4 regions of the Streptomyces sp. NPDC026062 genome follow, and region 1 is predicted to be linked to each of the others. Evidence: riboswitches for the same ligand, from Rfam matches in the RefSeq annotation. Region 1 holds a riboswitch; each other region holds the start of a gene.
The links. A riboswitch is a leader RNA that binds a small molecule or an ion and turns the genes downstream of it on or off. The one in region 1 is predicted to bind S-adenosylmethionine.
Positions count from the first base shown of each region.

Region 1 (4,287 bases):
ACGCGATGCGGCGGACGCCTCGTCGAGCAGACGGCTTCCCAGGTCGACAGCGGTCACGGCCGGGCCCTGCGGGGGTGCGGTCGCCGGGGTGGACAGCAGGATCCGTGCCTCGTGTCCGGTCCGGCGGAAGGGTGCCGCTCCGTCACCGGCGCTGGTGAGGTCGTCCGCCAGGATGCCGATGCCCTGCCGGGTTTCCTTGCCGGATGTCATGCCCCGCCCTGTCGTCGTTCAGCTCGTACGTGAGGGAACCCATGCTCGGTGAAGACGGGACGCCGGACAACCGATTCGCACGCATCCCCCGGCGGGTTGGCGGGTTGACAAGTCGACAGCTCGACAGCAGGGCTGGCCGGCAGGTCGGCTCCGGCATCGCGTGCGATGTCCGCCGCCGAATCGTTCCCGAACCGCCATACCGACGGGAACGGGGCACGGGGCCGCGGCTTCGCGGCGCTTCGCTTGCGGACGCGCGGCGGTCGCGGCAGGGTCTGGGGGTGTGGCCACTTTGCTGATCGTGCATCACACGCCCTCGCCGAACTGCCAGGCGATGTTCGAAGCCGTTGTCTCCGGCGCGACGACCGACGAGATCGAGGGCGTCCGGGTCGAGCGCCGCGCGGCGCTCGCCGCGACGGCGTCCGACGTGCTCGCCGCCGACGGTGTTCTGCTCGGAACCCCGGCGAACCTCGGCTACATGTCCGGTGCCCTCAAGCACTTCTTCGACCAGGTCTACTACCCCTGCCTCGACGCGACGCGGGGCCGCCCCTTCGGCTACTACGTGCACGGCGGCAACGACGTCACCGGGGCGGTCAGGGCCATCGAGTCGGTCACGACAGGTCTGGGGTGGCGCCGTGCGGCCGACGCCGTGAGGGTCACAGGAGAACCCGTCAAGGCCGACATCGAGGCGTGCTGGGAGCTGGGTGCGACCCTTGCCGCCGGCTTGACGGACTGAGCCGCCCGGCCCCGACGAGCAGGCACCCCGCGGGGTGCGCGTGGTCGGTACGCGGACGTTCCCGTCGGCGTCGTTCCGCCCGGGGAACAGAGCGTGCCCGTCGCGTTGTTACGCCTACGGCAGTGCGCGCATGGAGCAATGTGAGCATGGCCGTGATCTGCGGGGCATTGCGTGGCGCTGCCGGCGCGCGTAGCGTTCCGTGCAGGTCATGAGTGTCAGCGACAAGCCCCGGCTCGCTGACCGGCAACCCTCCCACGCGGCGGGGTGCTCCGGGTGACGACCAGGCGGGGCCCGTCCGGGTTCCGCAAGCGCGAGGCCCCCGGGCCCGCCGAGCCGGAAGAGCGGAGGCGACGGTCATGCCACCGGTGTCCCGCACGTTCGTCAGGGTGCTCGCCCCGCGCCGCCGCGTCCACCTGTACTCCCGGCCGCACATCGACCTCCAGCGCGTGGCCGGCGCGCTCTGTTGTTCCTGACCCGTACCCGCGACGCCGAACCTCCCGACGAGGCCCGGCGATCACCCACGGCCGATCAGGAAGGCACCCTTTCGTGTCCGCATCGTCATTGCCGCACCCTCCCCTGTCCTCCTCCCCGCTCCACCTCGCCGTCGCCCTCAACGGCGCGGGCTGGCATCCCGCCGCATGGCGCGAGCCGGAGGCCCGGCCCGGAGAACTGCTCACCGCCGAGTACTGGACCGACACCGTCCAGGAGGCCGAACGCGGCCTGATCGACTTCGTGACGATCGAGGACGCGCTCGGGCTCCAGTCCTCGCGGTTCACGGAGCCCGACGGACGTACCGACCAGGAGCGCGGGCGACTGGACGCGGTACTCGTCGCCGCCCGCGTGGCCCCGCTCACCACGCACATCGGGCTCGTCCCCACCGTGGTCGCCACGCACACCGAGCCGTTCCACATCTCCAAGGCGATCGCCACCCTCGACTACGTGAGCACCGGCCGCGCCGGTCTGCGCGTCCAGGTGTCGGCCCGGCAGTACGAAGCGGCCCACTTCGGCCGCCGGACGTTTCCGCGCTTCGACGCCGAGGACCTGGGCACCCCGGCCGTAGGCGACCTGACCGCCGAACTCTTCGAGGAGGCCGCCGACTACATCGAGGCGGTGCGCCGCCTCTGGGACAGCTGGGACGACAGCGCGGAAATCCGCGACATCGCCACAGGGCGCTTCATCGACCGCGACAAGCTGCACTACATCGACTTCGAAGGACGGCACTTCAGCGTCAAGGGTCCCTCGATCACCCCGCGGCCCCCGCAGGGGCAGCCGGTCGTCAGCGCCCTGGCACACCACCGCGTGCCCTTCCAACTGGTGGCAGGCTCGACGGACATCGGCTTCATCACCCCGCACGACGCCGGACAGGCCCGCACCGTCATCGACGAGATCCGCACCGAACAGGCCGCGGCGGGCCGGGCGGCGGACCCCCTGCACATCTTCGGGGACCTCGTCGTGTTCCTCGACGGCGATCCCTCGGCCGCGGCAGCCCGCCGGGACCGTCTCGACGGCCTCGCCGGTACTCCGTACACCAGCGACGCGAAGGTGTTCACCGGCACGCCCGCCCAACTGGCGGACCTGCTCCAGGACTGGCAGGAGGCAGGGCTCTCCGGCTTCCGGCTGCGCCCCGCGGTGACCGGCCACGACCTCCCGGCGATCACCCGCGGACTCGTGCCCGAACTGCAGCGCCGCGGTGCCTTCCGAAGCGCCTACGAGGCCGACACCCTGCGCGGGCTGCTCGGGCTCGCCCGCCCCGCCAACCGCTACGCCACTGTCTGAGCCGGAGGGAACACCGACATGAGCACCAGCAACGGCGCCGGCACCAGCACCGGCAAGCCGCTCAAGCAGATCCACCTCGCCGCCCACTTCCCGGGCGTCAACAACACCACCGTGTGGAGCGACCCCAAGGCCGGAAGCCACGTCGAGTTCAGCTCGTTCGCGCACTTCGCCCGCACCGCCGAACGCGCCAAGTTCGACTTCCTGTTCCTCGCCGAGGGGCTGCGGCTGCGCGAACAGGGCGGCAAGATATATGACTTGGATGTGGTGGGGCGCCCCGACACCTTCACCGTCCTGTCCGCCCTCGCCGCCGTCACCGAACACCTCGGCCTCACGGGCACGATCAACTCCACGTTCAACGAGCCCTATGAGGTGGCCCGCCAGTTCGCCAGCCTCGACCACCTCTCGGGCGGGCGCGCGGCATGGAACGTCGTCACCTCGTGGGACGCCTTCACCGGCGAGAACTTCCGACGCGGCGGATTCCTTCCGCAGGAGGAGCGGTACTCCCGGGCCAGGGAGTTCCTCGCCACGGCCAACGAACTGTTCGACTCCTGGCGCGGTGACGAGATCCTCGCCGACGCGCGAACCGGCACGTTCCTGCGGGACGCACAGGCCGGATCCTTCGTGCACAAGGGGCAGCACTTCGACATCGAGGGACAGTTCAACGTCCCACGCAGCCCCCAGGGCCGCCCGGTGATCTTCCAGGCCGGGGACTCCGACGAAGGACGCGAGTTCGCGGCGGAAGGCGCCGACGCCATCTTCAGCCGCTACAGCACCCTCAAGGAGGGGCAGGCCTTCTACACGGACGTCAAGGACCGCCTCGCCCGGTACGGCCGGACCCACGACCAGCTCCTGATCCTGCCCGCCGCGACCTTCGTCCTCGGCGACACGGACGGCGAGGCACAGGAACTCGCCCGCGAGGTACGCCGGCAGCAGGTCAGCGGCGCCACCGCGATCAAGCACCTCGAATTCGTCTGGAACCGCGACCTGTCCTCGTACGATCCCGAAGGGCCGCTCCCCGACATCGATCCGGACCTCGGCGAGCACACCATCGCGCGGGGCCGCGCCCAGGTGCGCATGTACCGCGACCCGCTGGCCGTCGCCCGGGAGTGGCGTGAGCTCGCGGCCGCGAAGAACTGGTCCATCCGCGACCTGGTCATCGAGACCGGCAACCGGCAGGCGTTCGTCGGCTCACCGGCCACCGTCGCCGCGACCATCGACGCATTCGTCCAGGCCGACGCCGCCGACGGCTTCATCCTCGTCCCCCACATCACCCCCGGAGGTCTGGACGTCTTCGCCGACACCGTGGTCCCGCTCCTCCAGGAGCGCGGCGTCTTCCGTACGGAGTACGAGGGAACGACGCTGCGCCACCATCTCGGCCTGGCCCATCCCGACGAGGCCGGGGCAGGGCGGGCGGCGTCCTGACGTTCCTGGCCGGCACCCTCGTCCTCCACGCCCGGAACCGGTGACCGGCGGGCCGGCGGCATCCCCGGCCCGCCGGTCACCTCCATCCGCGTCCGTACTGATCCGGAGAGCGGTGCACGTGAGGCCGGCCGCTGAGGGTGACCGCC
Region 1 covers NZ_JBVHOQ010000004.1:183,539-187,825, reverse strand. The annotation lists gene ACZ4LX_RS05480 (four-carbon acid sugar kinase family protein) at 1-210, opposite strand, end outside; gene ACZ4LX_RS05475 (flavodoxin family protein) at 491-943, shown strand; SAM riboswitch class IV at 1,148-1,260, shown strand; gene ACZ4LX_RS05470 (putative leader peptide) at 1,300-1,416, shown strand; gene ACZ4LX_RS05465 (LLM class flavin-dependent oxidoreductase) at 1,490-2,719, shown strand; gene ACZ4LX_RS05460 (NtaA/DmoA family FMN-dependent monooxygenase) at 2,738-4,141, shown strand.

Region 2 (4,287 bases), on a different contig from region 1:
CGTGGCGGCCCGTTCCTGGCCCGGCGTGCTGACCCCCCTGCTGCGCGGCCAGGACCTGACCGAGGACGACACCGCCTGGGCGATGGACCGCATCATGAGCGGCGAGGCGACCGATGTGCAGATCGCCGGCTTCGCGGTGGCGCTGCGCGCCAAGGGCGAGACCGTCACGGAGGTCTCCGGCCTGGTCCGCGCGATGTACGAGCACGCCACGACCATCCATGTGCCCGGCCGTACGGTCGACATCGTGGGCACCGGCGGCGACATGGCCAAGACGGTCAACATCTCCACCATGTCGGCGATCGTCGTGGCCGGGACGGGCGCCAAGGTCGTCAAGCACGGCAACCGCGCCTCGTCGTCGGCCAGCGGCTCCTCCGACGTGCTGGGCAAGCTCGGCGTCAATCTGGAACTGCCCCCGCAGCGTGTGGTGGAGGTGGCCGAGGAAGCGGGCATCACGTTCTGCTTCGCCGTGAAGTTCCACCCCGCCCTGCGGTACGCGGCGAAGGCGCGGGCGGAGCTCGGCGCGCCGACCACCTTCAACATCCTCGGGCCGCTCACCAACCCGGCCAAGGTGCGTGCGCAGGCGATCGGCGTGGCCGACCTGCGGATGGCGCCCATCGTCGCGGGCGTCCTCGCCGAACGCGGCAACTCCGCCCTGGTCTTCCGGGGCGACGACGGCCTGGACGAGCTGACGACCACCGCGACCTCCCGCGTCTGGGTCGCCAGGGACGGCCAGGTGCGCGAGGAGACCTTCGACCCGCGCGACGTCGGCATCGACCTGGTGCCGGTGGAGGCGCTGCGGGGTGCCGACGCCTCGTACAACGCGGATGTGGCCCGCCGGCTGCTCGCCGGGGAGACGGGGCCCGTCCGGGACGCCGTCCTGCTCAACTCGGCGGCGGCGCTCGTCTCGCTGGACCCGGGGGAGGGCACGCTCACCGAGCAGCTCACGGCCGGAATGGCGAAGGCCGCCGAGTCCATCGACTCGGGCGCGGCGGGCCGGGCGCTGGAGAGATGGGTCGTGGCCAGCAACGCCTGAGAGGGCGTGGCACCGGATGTGAGGCGAGGCGCAGTCCAGATCATGGACTGCGCCTTGCGCGTTCGGGTACGTATGGCAAGATGCTGTGCAGGTCATGAGTGACAGCGACTACGGCCCCGGCCCGCTGTCCGGCAACCCTCCGTCCGTGGCGGGGTGCCCCGGGTGAAGACCAGGCCGCAGGCAGCGAGGTCTGCGGCAAGCGCGGACCCCTCGACATCGTGAGATGTCCACCCGTGGGGTCCTGGTCCTCAGGGAGCCTCTTGTGAGCACGCGAATGCGATAGGGCTTTTCGGCCCTCCTCCGCACACCCTTTTTTCTTCCTTCCGTGCTGCCGCGTGTCCGCAGGCACGCGGAATTCGCCTGCCTGTTACGGGAGTTCGTCATGTCTGCCTTCACCGCTGCCACCGACCGGTCCGTTTGTGCCCCGCTGCCGGTTCTGGGCAAGGATGTGACGGTTCCGCTGGTCACCGGCGGCGAGGTCACCTACGCCGCGCTGGACTACGCCGCCAGCGCTCCGGCCCTGCAGCGGGTGTGGGACGACGTGGCCGCGTACGCCCCGTACTACGGCAGCGTCCACCGAGGCGCCGGCTATCTCTCGCAGCTCTCCACGGACCTCTTCGAGTCCAGCCGCGTCACCGTCGCGGAGTTCCTCGGCTGCCGCGCCGAGGACCAGGTGATCTTCACCCGGTCCACCACCGACTCGCTCAACCTGCTCGCCGCCGTACTGCCCGCCGACTGCCAGGTGTTCGTCTTCGAGACCGAGCACCACGCCTCGCTGCTGCCGTGGCGCGACGCCCGGGTGACGTATCTGAACGCCCCGCGCACCCCGGCCCAGGCCGTCGAGACGCTGGAGCGCGCGCTCGCCGACCGTGACCCCTACGGCCCCGCGCTGGTCTGCGTCACCGGCGCCTCCAACGTCACCGGCGAGCTGTGGCCGGTCAAGGAGCTCGCCGCCGCCGCGCACGCCCACGGCGCCCGGATCGTGCTGGACGCCGCCCAGCTCGCCCCGCACCACCCCGTCGACATCGCGGAGCTGGACGTCGACTGGGTCGCCTTCTCCGGCCACAAGCTGTACGCGCCGTTCGGCTCGGGCGTCCTCGCCGGCCGCTCCGACTGGCTGCGCGACGCCGAGCCCTACCTGGCCGGCGGCGGCGCGTCCCGTACGGTCGCCCGGCGTGCCGATGGCGCGGTGGACGTCGAATGGCACACCACCGCCGCCCGCCACGAGGCCGGCTCGCCCAACGTCATCGGCGTCTACTCCATCGCCTCCGCCTGCAAGGCGCTCACCGAGGCCGGGTTCGACAGCCTGGTCGCCCGGGAGCAGCGGCTCGTCACCGCGATCCGGGCCGGACTCGCCGAGGTCCCCCAGGTCAAGGTGCTCTCGCTGTTCGGCGACGACGCCCCGCGGGTCGGCGTCATCTCCTTCGTGGTGGAGGGCTGGAACAGCTCGCACTTCGCCGCGGCGCTCTCCGCCGAGTACGGCATCGGGGTGCGTGACGGACTCTTCTGCGCGCACCCCCTCGTGCGCACCCTGCTCGGCAGCGACCCGCAGGACGTCGGCGAGTGCGGCGCGCCGGACGCGGAGCCGGGTCAGAAGTCCCTCAACGCGATCCGGGTCAGCTTCGGCGCCGGTACGCCGGACGAGCACATCGAGCGCTTCCTGCGGGCGGTCAAGGAGCTCGTGAGCGAGGGCGCCCAGTGGAAGTACCGCACCGAGGAAGGCCGTTGCGTCCCGGACCGGGGCACCGCCACCCAGGTCTGAGGCCTCATCACAGGTTCGGCCGGGTACGGACAGCTGTCCGTACCCGGCCGAACCTGTGGACGGTTACGCGTCCAGACCGATGGCGAAGGCCGCTTCCAGGTCGTGCTGCGAATACGTACGGAACGCCACGTGGGTGTCGGTTCCCTCGACACCGGGGATCTTGCTGATCCGGCCGGGGATGACATCGGCGAGGTCGTCGTGCTTGGACACTCGGACCATGGCGATCAGGTCGTACGTACCGGTGACCGAGAAGACCTCGCTGACGCTGTCCAGCGCGGCAATGGCCTCGGCGATCTCGGGAATCCGGTCCACGCTGGTTTTGATGAGCACGATCGCGGTGATCACGGCTGGCTTTCTCCCTCGGTGGCCGTGGCTGGAGACTTCACTCTATGGCCTCGCGGCCGGATCACACCCGCTCCCTCATCCGGCCCGGTCCGGGCGGAGGGCGCGGGCCCGGCGCCCGTAGCGCCCCCAGGCGTAGAGGAAGCCGGTGGCGAAGCCGACCACATGGGCGAGGTAGGCCACCCCGGGCCCGCTGCCCGCGCCCTTGGCCGCCAGCCACTGAAGGACGAACCAGAAGACCAGCACCACCCATGCGGGGAAGCGCAGCGGCAGGAACAGCAGGAACGGGAACAGACTGGTGACCCGGGCCCTGGGGAAGAGGTAGAGGAAGGCGCCCAGGACGGCGGAGATCGCCCCCGACGCGCCGACGAGCGTCTGGTCGGACGTCGAGTGCGCGGCGGCGTAGGCGAGCAGGGCGAGGTAGCCGCAGCCGAGGTAGAAGAAGGCGAATTCGGTGTGGCCCATACGCTCCTCGGCCATCGCCCCGAAGACGTACAGGAACAGTATGTTTCCGAGCAGATGCAGCCAGCTGCCGTGGACGAACAGTGCGGTGAGCGGGGTGAGGGCGGCGTGTGCCGAGCCGTCCCACAGCTCGCTCGGGATCACGCCCCAGCGCTCGAAGTACCCGGCCTGGGCGGCGAGCAGGGCGTCCGCGGAGCCGTAGACCGGGTTGAATCCCGAGAGCGGGCTGATCAGGAAGGCCACACAGCACAGGGCGATCAGGGCGTACGTCACCGGCGGCCCGCCCGAGGTGGCCGCCCGCAGGAGTCTGCCGGCCGCAGCCCGCCGATCGATCATGAACAGAGCATGACGCAAGCGGAGGGAACCGGACAGACCGCCTCGCCGTGCCGAGGGGAAGCGCCGAGGCCGTAGGGTTGACCGGAGGACATCCGCAGTTCGACGGCGCACCGCGAGATCCTTGTCCGGCAGCTCACGGCTCGACGAAAGAGGACGCAACCATGACGACGGTTCCCCAGCCGACCGACGGGACTCGCTGGCGCTGCACGCTCTGCGGAAACCTGACGAGGTTCGACGTGACGCGGTCGTCCAAGGTCGTCGAATACGTCCACCTCGACCTGGCCGGTGAGTCCAGCGTCGAGGAACGTGAGGTGGTCAGTGAGACCATCGAGTCGGTGCGCTGTCGTTGGTG
Region 2 covers NZ_JBVHOQ010000008.1:15,418-19,704, reverse strand. The annotation lists gene trpD (anthranilate phosphoribosyltransferase) at 1-1,033, shown strand, start outside; SAM riboswitch class IV at 1,124-1,241, shown strand; gene ACZ4LX_RS09225 (aminotransferase class V-fold PLP-dependent enzyme) at 1,416-2,795, shown strand; gene ACZ4LX_RS09220 (Lrp/AsnC family transcriptional regulator) at 2,859-3,140, opposite strand; partial or broken gene ACZ4LX_RS09215 (rhomboid family intramembrane serine protease) at 3,137-3,872, opposite strand; gene ACZ4LX_RS09210 (hypothetical protein) at 4,097-4,287, shown strand, end outside.
Region 2: another riboswitch for S-adenosylmethionine. It lies ahead of ACZ4LX_RS09225 (aminotransferase class V-fold PLP-dependent enzyme); the one in region 1 lies ahead of ACZ4LX_RS05470 (putative leader peptide).

Region 3 (4,287 bases), 110 kb from region 1:
GGACCGGAGCTCCCGGGCCGCGGGGCCCCACCGCCCGGCGGCCCGGCCCCGGCCCGACTACGGGGCGGCCCACGTCACCGCAACTCCCCCTGGTTCGGACCGGTTTCGGACCGCTGCCGTCTTCCGCCACCCGCGCGGCGCCCGTACGGTGGGGCGCGCACGCCGCTCGGCCGCACATCGGACAGCACGTTCCGGTCATCGGACAACAGGGAGTCACGGGATGCCGGTGAATCGGGTACCGGCATTCCACGCGTTGCCGAACGGCCGCGCGAGGCCCGTTCCGGAGCGTCACGCCGCTGCCCTCCCCCACACTCAGGAGTACGCATGGACCGCAGAAGGATCCTTCAGGGCGCCGCCGCGACAGCGGCGGGGGCACTGCTTCCCGCCTCCGTCCGCGCCACCGCGGCAACTGCCGGCGAGACGGACTATCCGGCGGCCCACTGGGTACCGGCCTCGGCGTCCAACTACACGGTATCGACGCGGCCTTCGGCCTATCCGGTGCAGTACGTGATCATCCATGTCACCCAGGAGACGTTCTCGGACACCGTGGCGATCTTCCAGAATCCGGCGAAGCAGGTGTCCGCGCACTATCTGGTGCGTTCCGGGGACGGGTACATCGACCAGTGCGTGCGGGAGAAGGACATCGCCTGGCATGCGGGGAACTGGGACTACAACACCCGTAGCATCGGCATCGAGCACGAGGGCTATGTGGACCAGCCCTCCTACTTCACCAACGCCATGTACGAGAAGTCCGCACTGCTGACGGCCTCGGTGTGCGACCGCTACGGCATCCCCAAGGACCGGGCGCACATCCTCGGCCACGTTCAGGTCCCGGGTACGGACCACACGGACCCGGGTCCCCACTGGGACTGGGTCCGCTACATCCGTCTGGTCAACCTGCTGAGCGCCGGCTGAACCACGCACGGTCGGCCGGACTCCACGCCCCGGGTGTACGCCGGGGGCGTGGACCGGCCGAATGGCCGCACCAGTGCTTCCAAGTCGCCCCGGGCGGGCGGCGGATCAGGAGCGGCCGAGCGGCAGCCGGGGCGGGCCGGCCGGAAAACGGGTGCCGTACCGGATCGGAAGGCAACGCCGGTGACCACCAGGCGAGACGGCCGGTCCCGCCTTCTTGACGGCACCACCGGGCGCACCGAGACTGACGTGGACGGTCACGATTGTCAGCGCTGCCCGTGCGGGGTCTCCCGCTCGTGCGGTGATCGGCCCCGGCCCGCTGGCAGGCAACCCTTCCACCGCGATGGGGTGCCCCGGGTGACGACCGGGTCCTGTCGCACCGACAGGGCAAGCGCGGTCTCGCGTCTCGCGAGCCCCGATGGCAGGACCGGTGGGAATTGCCCAGGAACGGCTTGACGAGGCGCTTGCACATCGATCTGTTGCGTGTCTCCAGCGCTTACTAGTCCACACGCAGGACCTGTCCCGGTCCGATCCGCCGGATTCCCTTTTTTCCGGTGTGATCGCTTCGGGACCCTTCGGGTCCTCCAGGTCCGGACCGGTACGCAAGCGCAGTCGTTCCGCATCCGGCCGCCGGCGCCCACGAGGTGACGGTGGCTTCGTCGTTCCCCCAGGGATCCCCACAGGGAGAGTCATGCCCGAGACAGCATCACGCGGTTCCATCACAGGCAAGTCACCGAATTGCGGCCCCGTTTCGTCCGCCGCCGCATCCCGCGCCGCAGGCCTTCGCCCCTCGTCGGGGGTCCGGTCCCCCCGCTTCCACAGCCGGATCGGCGTCGGGCTCGCCGGCGGGTTCTATCCCGCACCACACCGCTACGAACTGTTCCTGTCGGCGAGTTGTCCGCGCTCGCTGCGCATCTCCATCACACTCGATCTCCTCGGGCTGCGGGACTCGGTCACCACCACGCTCCTGACCCACCCGGCCGGGACGCCCGAGGCCTTCGCCTCGCTGCTCGGTGCGTACGAGGCCACGGTGCTCCACTACGACGGACCGCTGACGGCACCCGCGCTGCGCGACCGCTGGAGCGGCCGCATCGTCAGCAACCACACGCCCGGCATTCTGCGCGATCTCGCGGGTCTGCTGTCCGGGCACGACGAGTCACGCCCCTCCGCGCTCCACCCGCCGGCACTCGCCCGGGACGTCGAAGCCTTGCGTGAACTGCTGGACCGGAAGGTCACGCCGTCCGCCGCGCCCTCGGAGCGCTCGGCGGCACTCGGTCTGATGGAACAGAGTCTCTCCTTGCGGCCCTATGCGTTGGGCGCGGAGCTGACGGCCGCCGACGTGGACCTCTGGGTGGCGCTCGTCCGTCCGGGCCCGGCCGGTTGCCTGTCCGCGTATCCCCGGCTCCAGGAGTTCGTCCGACGCCTCGAAGGCCATCCCGCCTTCCCCCGCGCGGACGACATCGTGCTCGACGACGGCTCCGCGCTCCCGTGCGCGGACGATGCCGTGCCCGACGACCGCTCCGCGTTCTCGTGCGCGGACGATGCCGTGTCCGACGCGGCGTGAGCCCAGGCGTTCAGTCCGAGGCGCGAGCGGTTCCCCGGTCCACACCCTCCGCGGGCTCCCCCGCCGGGGGATAGCGGACGAAGAGGATGCCCTGCACGTCGCCGTCGGGCGCGCCGTAGACGTGGGGCGCGTCGGCCCGCCAGTGCGCGCAGGAACCGGGACCCGCGGTACTGGTGTCGTCCGGCGGGCCGACGACGGCGGTCCCGGCCAGCACCATCAGGCTCTCCCGGGTGCCCGGGACATGCCCCTGCGACTGCTGCACGGCGCCCGCCCTGATGCTGATGCGGAACACATCGGTGACCGCGGGCCCGTCCTCGTGCCGCTCCAGAAGGACAGCGGTGACGGCACTTCCCGAGACACCGGGGAGTGCCGGACCGGAGCCCCCTGCCGGGAGCGGGTCGCTCAGCACGGCGCTGAGCGGTAGACCGAGCGCCGTGGTGAGTGCGTACAGCGTCTCCAGGGTGGGATTCCTGGTGCCGCTCTCCAGCGCCGAGAGCGTGCCCTTGCCCACGCGGGAGCGCCTGGAGAGCTCCGAAAGGGACAGGTCCCGCTCGCGCCGCAGCGCTCGCAGCCTGCGCCCCACGTCCTCGTTCAGCCCCATCGGCCGTGCACCCGCTCCACTCTCCGGTTGACGGGCGTCGGCCCGCTTCTCTAGTGTTCCACATACAGAACGTTCCGTATACGGAACGCACCTTCACGGGCACGCCCCGTCAACCGCGGGCCATCGGTCCAGCCAGGGGCAGCACCCGGTCAGGCACATCGCAGGGGAAGTGGCTCACTCATGTTCGCGATCACCCGCATTCGCTCGATCGCGCCGCCCTCGGCCGTGGCCGCCGGACTGATCGCCGTCATGGTGGGCGTCACCAGCTCGGCCGCCCTGGTCTTCACGGCCGCGCAGGCGGCGGGGGCCGACTCCCGCGAGATCTCCTCCTGGATGCTGGCGCTCGGTGTCGGGCTCGCCTGCACCTGCGTCGGACTGTCGCTGCGCTTCCGGGCCCCTGTCGTGACCGCGTGGTCGACGCCGGGAGCCGCGCTGCTCGCGACCGGACTGAGCGGTGTGCCGATGGCTCAGGCGGTCGGCGCCTTCGTCTTCTCGGCGCTGCTCATCCTCGTGAGCGGGGTGACGGGCTGGTTCGGCCGGCTGATGGGCCGGATCCCGGTGCCCCTGGCGGCCGCGCTCCTCGCCGGGGTACTGCTGCGGTTCGGAACAGGGCTGTTCAGCACGATGGACGGCGGATTCGCGGTCGCGTTCCCCATGTTCGTGATCTATCTGCTGGGCCGGCGCCTGCTTCCCCGCTACGCCGTGCTGCTGGCGCTGGCCGCGGGCGTGGCGACCACCGTGTTCACCGGCGGCTGGCAACTGGGCAAGGTCCGACTCGCCCTGGCCGCCCCGGTCTTCACGGCACCGGAGTTCGACTGGAAGGTCCTCGTCAGCGTCGGCGCTCCCCTTTTCGTCGTCACGATGGCCTCGCAGAATCTGCCCGGCGTCGCCGTGATCCGCGGCGCCGGCTACGACGTGCCGGTCTCGCCACTGATGACATGGACCGGGGCGGCCAACGCCGTTCTGGCTCCCTTCGGCGCGTTCGGCCTCAATCTGGCCGCGATCACGGCCGCCATCTGCACCGGCGAGGAAGCGCACCCCGACCGCGACAAGCGATATCTCGCCGCCGTGTGGGCAGGCGTCTTCTACCTCTGTGTCGGTCTCCTCGGTGCCACCGTCGCCTCGCTCCTCACCGCGATGCCGCAGGAACTCGTCCTGACGATCGCCGGCATCGGTCTGCTCGCCACCATTGAGGCCTCGCTGTCCGCCG
Region 3 covers NZ_JBVHOQ010000004.1:77,306-81,592, forward strand. The annotation lists gene ACZ4LX_RS05010 (N-acetylmuramoyl-L-alanine amidase) at 325-915, shown strand; SAM riboswitch class IV at 1,168-1,312, shown strand; gene ACZ4LX_RS05015 (putative leader peptide) at 1,365-1,415, shown strand; gene ACZ4LX_RS05020 (glutathione S-transferase family protein) at 1,604-2,476, shown strand; gene ACZ4LX_RS05025 (helix-turn-helix domain-containing protein) at 2,487-3,077, opposite strand; gene ACZ4LX_RS05030 (benzoate/H(+) symporter BenE family transporter) at 3,258-4,287, shown strand, end outside.
Region 3: another riboswitch for S-adenosylmethionine. It lies ahead of ACZ4LX_RS05015 (putative leader peptide); the one in region 1 lies ahead of ACZ4LX_RS05470 (putative leader peptide).

Region 4 (4,287 bases), on a different contig from region 1:
CGCTCGAACTGCGTCAGCGAGGGGCGGACCAGATGTCCCCTGGAGAGCCGCAGCTGGGCGGTGCGGTAGATGGCGGCGGCCATCCGTCCGAGCGCCTGGCCGTCCTGGTGGCGGTGGATCCTGACCCCGACGTCCACCTGCGCGAGCGCGTCCAGGCCGACCGTGTGCAGGGAGTCGACGAGCAGGCCCAGCTCCACTCCGTAACCGACCGGGAAGGGCAGCCGCTCCAGGAGCGAACGGCGTACCGCGTACTCGCCGCCCAGCGGCTGGACGAAGCCGGCCAGCTGCGGCCAGTGCAGATTGAGCAGCGGCCGGGCCACCAGCTCGGTCACCCGGCCGCCCTGCCCGGCCGTGCCGCCGAGCGGACGGTCGTACATCGCCTTGACGAACTGCACATCCGGATCGGTCAGCAGCGGGCCGACGATGCCGGAGACGAAGTCGGCCGAGAAGTCCTTCAGGTCCGCGTCGACGAAGCAGACGATGTCGCCGCTGGTCACCAGGAGTGACCGCCACAGCACCTCGCCCTTACCCGGGGTGGCGGGGATGCGGGGGAGGATCGCGTCGCGGTGGACGACCCGGGCGCCCGCCCGGCGGGCGACCTCGGCGGTGGCGTCCGTCGAGCCGGAGTCGATCACCACGAGCTCGTCCACCAGCCGGACCTTCTCCATGAGCTCGCGCCGGATCGTCGTGACGATGTCGCCGACCGTCTCCGCCTCGTTCAGCGCGGGCAGCACCACACTCACGCGCGGCCCCTGCACGCTGCTCCCGAAGCCGTTTCTCGCGTCCAGCAGAAGGTCCAGCGGACGGTCGGCGGCTGACCAGGAACGCCTGGTCAGCCAGCGTTCGACCTCTTCCAGCACGGTCGATACTCCCTGTATGTGATCCATCTCGCGGTACGGACGGCTATCTCAACAGTCCGGTGCTTCGGTTACAGTCTTGAACAACGCAGATGGCCGTCGCATGCCGGGGTCATCCGCCGATAAACGCCTGGATCCATGATCCAGTGCCACAGCGCTCATCCAGAGGGACAGAGGGAACGGCCCGTTGAAGTCCCGGCAACCCTCCCGCCGACCGCGAGGTCAGGTGGGGAAGGTGCCAATTCCGTCTCGTGACGAAATGCGTCGCGAGGAAGATGAGGAGAAAGGGCCTCGCCATCATGGCTGTTGAGACTGCCGCACCCGCCACATCTGCCGCAGCAAACGCCGAATCATCCGTGGACCTCGGTCCCGCCGCCGCGCTTTCCTGCCGCGAATGCGGAGAGCGATTCGCACTCGGTCCCATTTTCGCCTGCGCGTCCTGTTTCGGGCCGCTCGAAGTGGCGTACGACCTGCCGAGCGGCTCCCCGGACGAGCTGAGGAAGCGCATCGAGGCCGGCCCGAACAACATCTGGCGCTACGCGCCGCTGCTGCCGGTCCCGTCCGATGTCGCGGACAAGCCCAACATCAACCCCGGCTTCACCAAGCTGGTCAAGGCCGACAACCTCGCCCGCGAGCTGGGCGTCACCGGCGGTCTGTACGTCAAGGACGACTCCGGCAACCCGACGCACTCCTTCAAGGACCGCGTCGTCGCGATCGCCGTCGAGGCCGCCCGCGCCTTCGGATTCACCACTCTGTCCTGCTCCTCCACCGGCAACCTCGCCGGCGCCGTGGGCGCCGCCGCCGCCCGCGCCGGACTGCGCAGCTGCGTGTTCATCCCGCACGACCTGGAGCAGGGCAAGGTCGTCATGGCCGCGGTGTACGGCGGTGAGCTGGTCGGCATCGAGGGCAACTACGACGACGTCAACCGCTTCTGCTCCGAGCTCATCGGCGACCCGCTCGGCGAGGGCTGGGGCTTCGTCAACGTCAACCTGCGCCCGTACTACGGCGAGGGCTCCAAGACGCTCGCCTACGAGATCTGCGAGCAGCTCGGCTGGCGGCTCCCCGACCAGATCGTCATCCCGATCGCGTCCGGCTCCCAGCTCACCAAGATCGACAAGGGTCTCCAGGAGCTGATCAAGCTCGGCCTGGTCGAGGACAAGCCGTACAAGATCTTCGGCGCCCAGGCCGAGGGCTGCTCCCCGGTCTCCGCCGCCTTCAAGGCCGGTCATGACGTCGTCCGCCCGCAGAAGCCGAACACGATCGCCAAGTCCCTGGCGATCGGCAACCCGGCCGACGGCCCGTACGTCCTGGACATCGCCCGCCGCACCGGCGGCGCCGTCGAGGACGTCGACGACGAGCAGGTCGTCGACGCGATCAAGCTGCTGGCCCGCACCGAGGGCATCTTCGCCGAGACGGCGGGCGGGGTGACGGTCGGAGTGACGAAGAAGCTGATCGAGGCCGGTCTGCTGGACCCGTCGCTCACCACTGTCGTCCTGAACACCGGGGACGGCCTCAAGACACTGGACGCGGTGGCCGCCACCTCGCAGGCGAGCGCCACGATCCGCCCGAGTCTGGACGCCTTCCGCGCCGCCGGGCTCGCCACCGGCTGAGAAGCTTCCGACCACCCCGAGACTTCAGGAAGGGCACACCATGAGCGTCAAGGTCCGTATCCCCACCATCCTCCGCACCTACACGGGCGGCCAGGCCGAGGTCCCGGCCGAGGGCACGACCCTCTCCCAGGTCATCGCTTCCCTGGAGAAGGACCACCCGGGCATCGCCGCCCGTGTCCTGGACGACCAGGGCAAGCTGCGCCGCTTCGTGAACGTGTACGTCAACGACGACGACGTGCGTTTCGAGGGCGGCCTGGACGCGGTCACCCCGGACGGTGCCGGCGTCTCGATCATCCCGGCCGTCGCCGGCGGCTGCTGAGCCCGCGGGTCCGGGCCCTTCGGCAAGGGCCGGCCCGACTTCACCGTGTCACCTGAATTGCCCCCTCCGCGAGAGAAGCGGAGGGGGCAATTCTGCATGGTTGAGCGCGGTAGGGTGAGGGAAGTCCCCTCCGCTGCCCGCGCCGCCCGCATATGAGAATGCGCCTGGCCGCGACAAGATGCAGCCAAAGTACGTGAGCACCTTGCGCCATAAGTCGCCTTTGCCTGGTCGGACTTGCCCTGGATTCCCACGAAATCCCCATATTGGGGCGATCGAAACGGCTCAGAATTCTCGTCCGATTGACCTGTTGCAGAGGGCAGTTGGGCAGATACATTCGGCCGCGGTCGAGGCGTTCCGGCGCACGAACCCTCTCCTGTCGGAGGGTGAGTTCTGACCCGGGTCCGCGAAGTGCGGTCCCGTGCAAGGGCCAGTAATAGGGGAGTTGGGCATGGCTCAGGGCACCGTCAAGTGGTTCAACGCGGAGAAGGGGTACGGCTTCATCGCGGTCGACGGTGGTGCGGATGTTTTCGTCCACTACAGCGCGATCCAGATGGACGGGTACCGCACCCTCGAAGAGGGTCAGCGAGTTGAATTCGAGATCTCGCAGGGCCAGAAGGGGCCGCAGGCGGACATGGTCAAGCTCGCCGTCGGCTGAGCCCGCCGGCCGCGAAACAGTCGGCCAACGACACTACTCACGCACGGAGGGCCCGTACCCCACAGGTACGGGCCCTCCGCGCGTCCGGGCCCGGACGCTGTGCGTGCCGTGCTCCGGCGCGTATCCGGCGCGTACCCGGCTCTCTGTGCGCTCCGTGCGGTCCGGGTGTGCCGTGCGGTCCCGGGTGCTCCGCGCGGTCCGTGCGTCTGGGTGCTCCGCGTGCTCCGGCGCTCCGCGGGTGCCGGGCCGCTTCCGTCAACCCCTTCACGGCTGTCCCTGCTCCGGAGGGTGACGCCCGCACCGTCCGTCGTCCGGCCGCCACCGCCCAAGGAGCCAGAGGCGCTTGCACTCGAAGGGGTCGAGTGCTAATTATTGGCTTAGCACTCTCTGGGTGAGAGTGACAGAAACTTGGACCGGGCCGGTGAGGCCCGCAGGTCTCCGGGGCAAGGAACCGGCAGACACGCAGGCCGTCCGTCGCGGGCGCCACTCGGTCCGGAGAAATCCACCCCTGTCCGGGAGGACCACTTCATATGGCCAAGATCATCGCCTTCGACGAGGAGGCCCGGCGCGGTCTTGAGCGCGGCATGAACCAGCTCGCCGACGCCGTCAAGGTCACCCTCGGCCCCAAGGGCCGCAACGTCGTCCTTGAGAAGAAGTGGGGCGCCCCCACGATCACCAACGATGGTGTCTCCATCGCCAAGGAGATCGAGCTGGAGGACCCGTACGAGAAGATCGGTGCGGAGCTGGTCAAGGAGGTCGCCAAGAAGACGGACGACGTCGCCGGCGACGGTACGACCACCGCCACCGTTCTCGCTCAGGCGCTCGTCCGCGAGGGCCTTCGCAACG
Region 4 covers NZ_JBVHOQ010000018.1:124,584-128,870, forward strand. The annotation lists gene ACZ4LX_RS18610 (glucosyl-3-phosphoglycerate synthase) at 1-860, opposite strand, end outside; SAM riboswitch class I at 1,013-1,139, shown strand; gene thrC (threonine synthase) at 1,157-2,467, shown strand; gene ACZ4LX_RS18620 (MoaD/ThiS family protein) at 2,508-2,786, shown strand; gene ACZ4LX_RS18625 (cold-shock protein) at 3,235-3,441, shown strand; gene groL (chaperonin GroEL) at 3,972-4,287, shown strand, end outside.
Region 4: another riboswitch for S-adenosylmethionine. It lies ahead of thrC (threonine synthase); the one in region 1 lies ahead of ACZ4LX_RS05470 (putative leader peptide).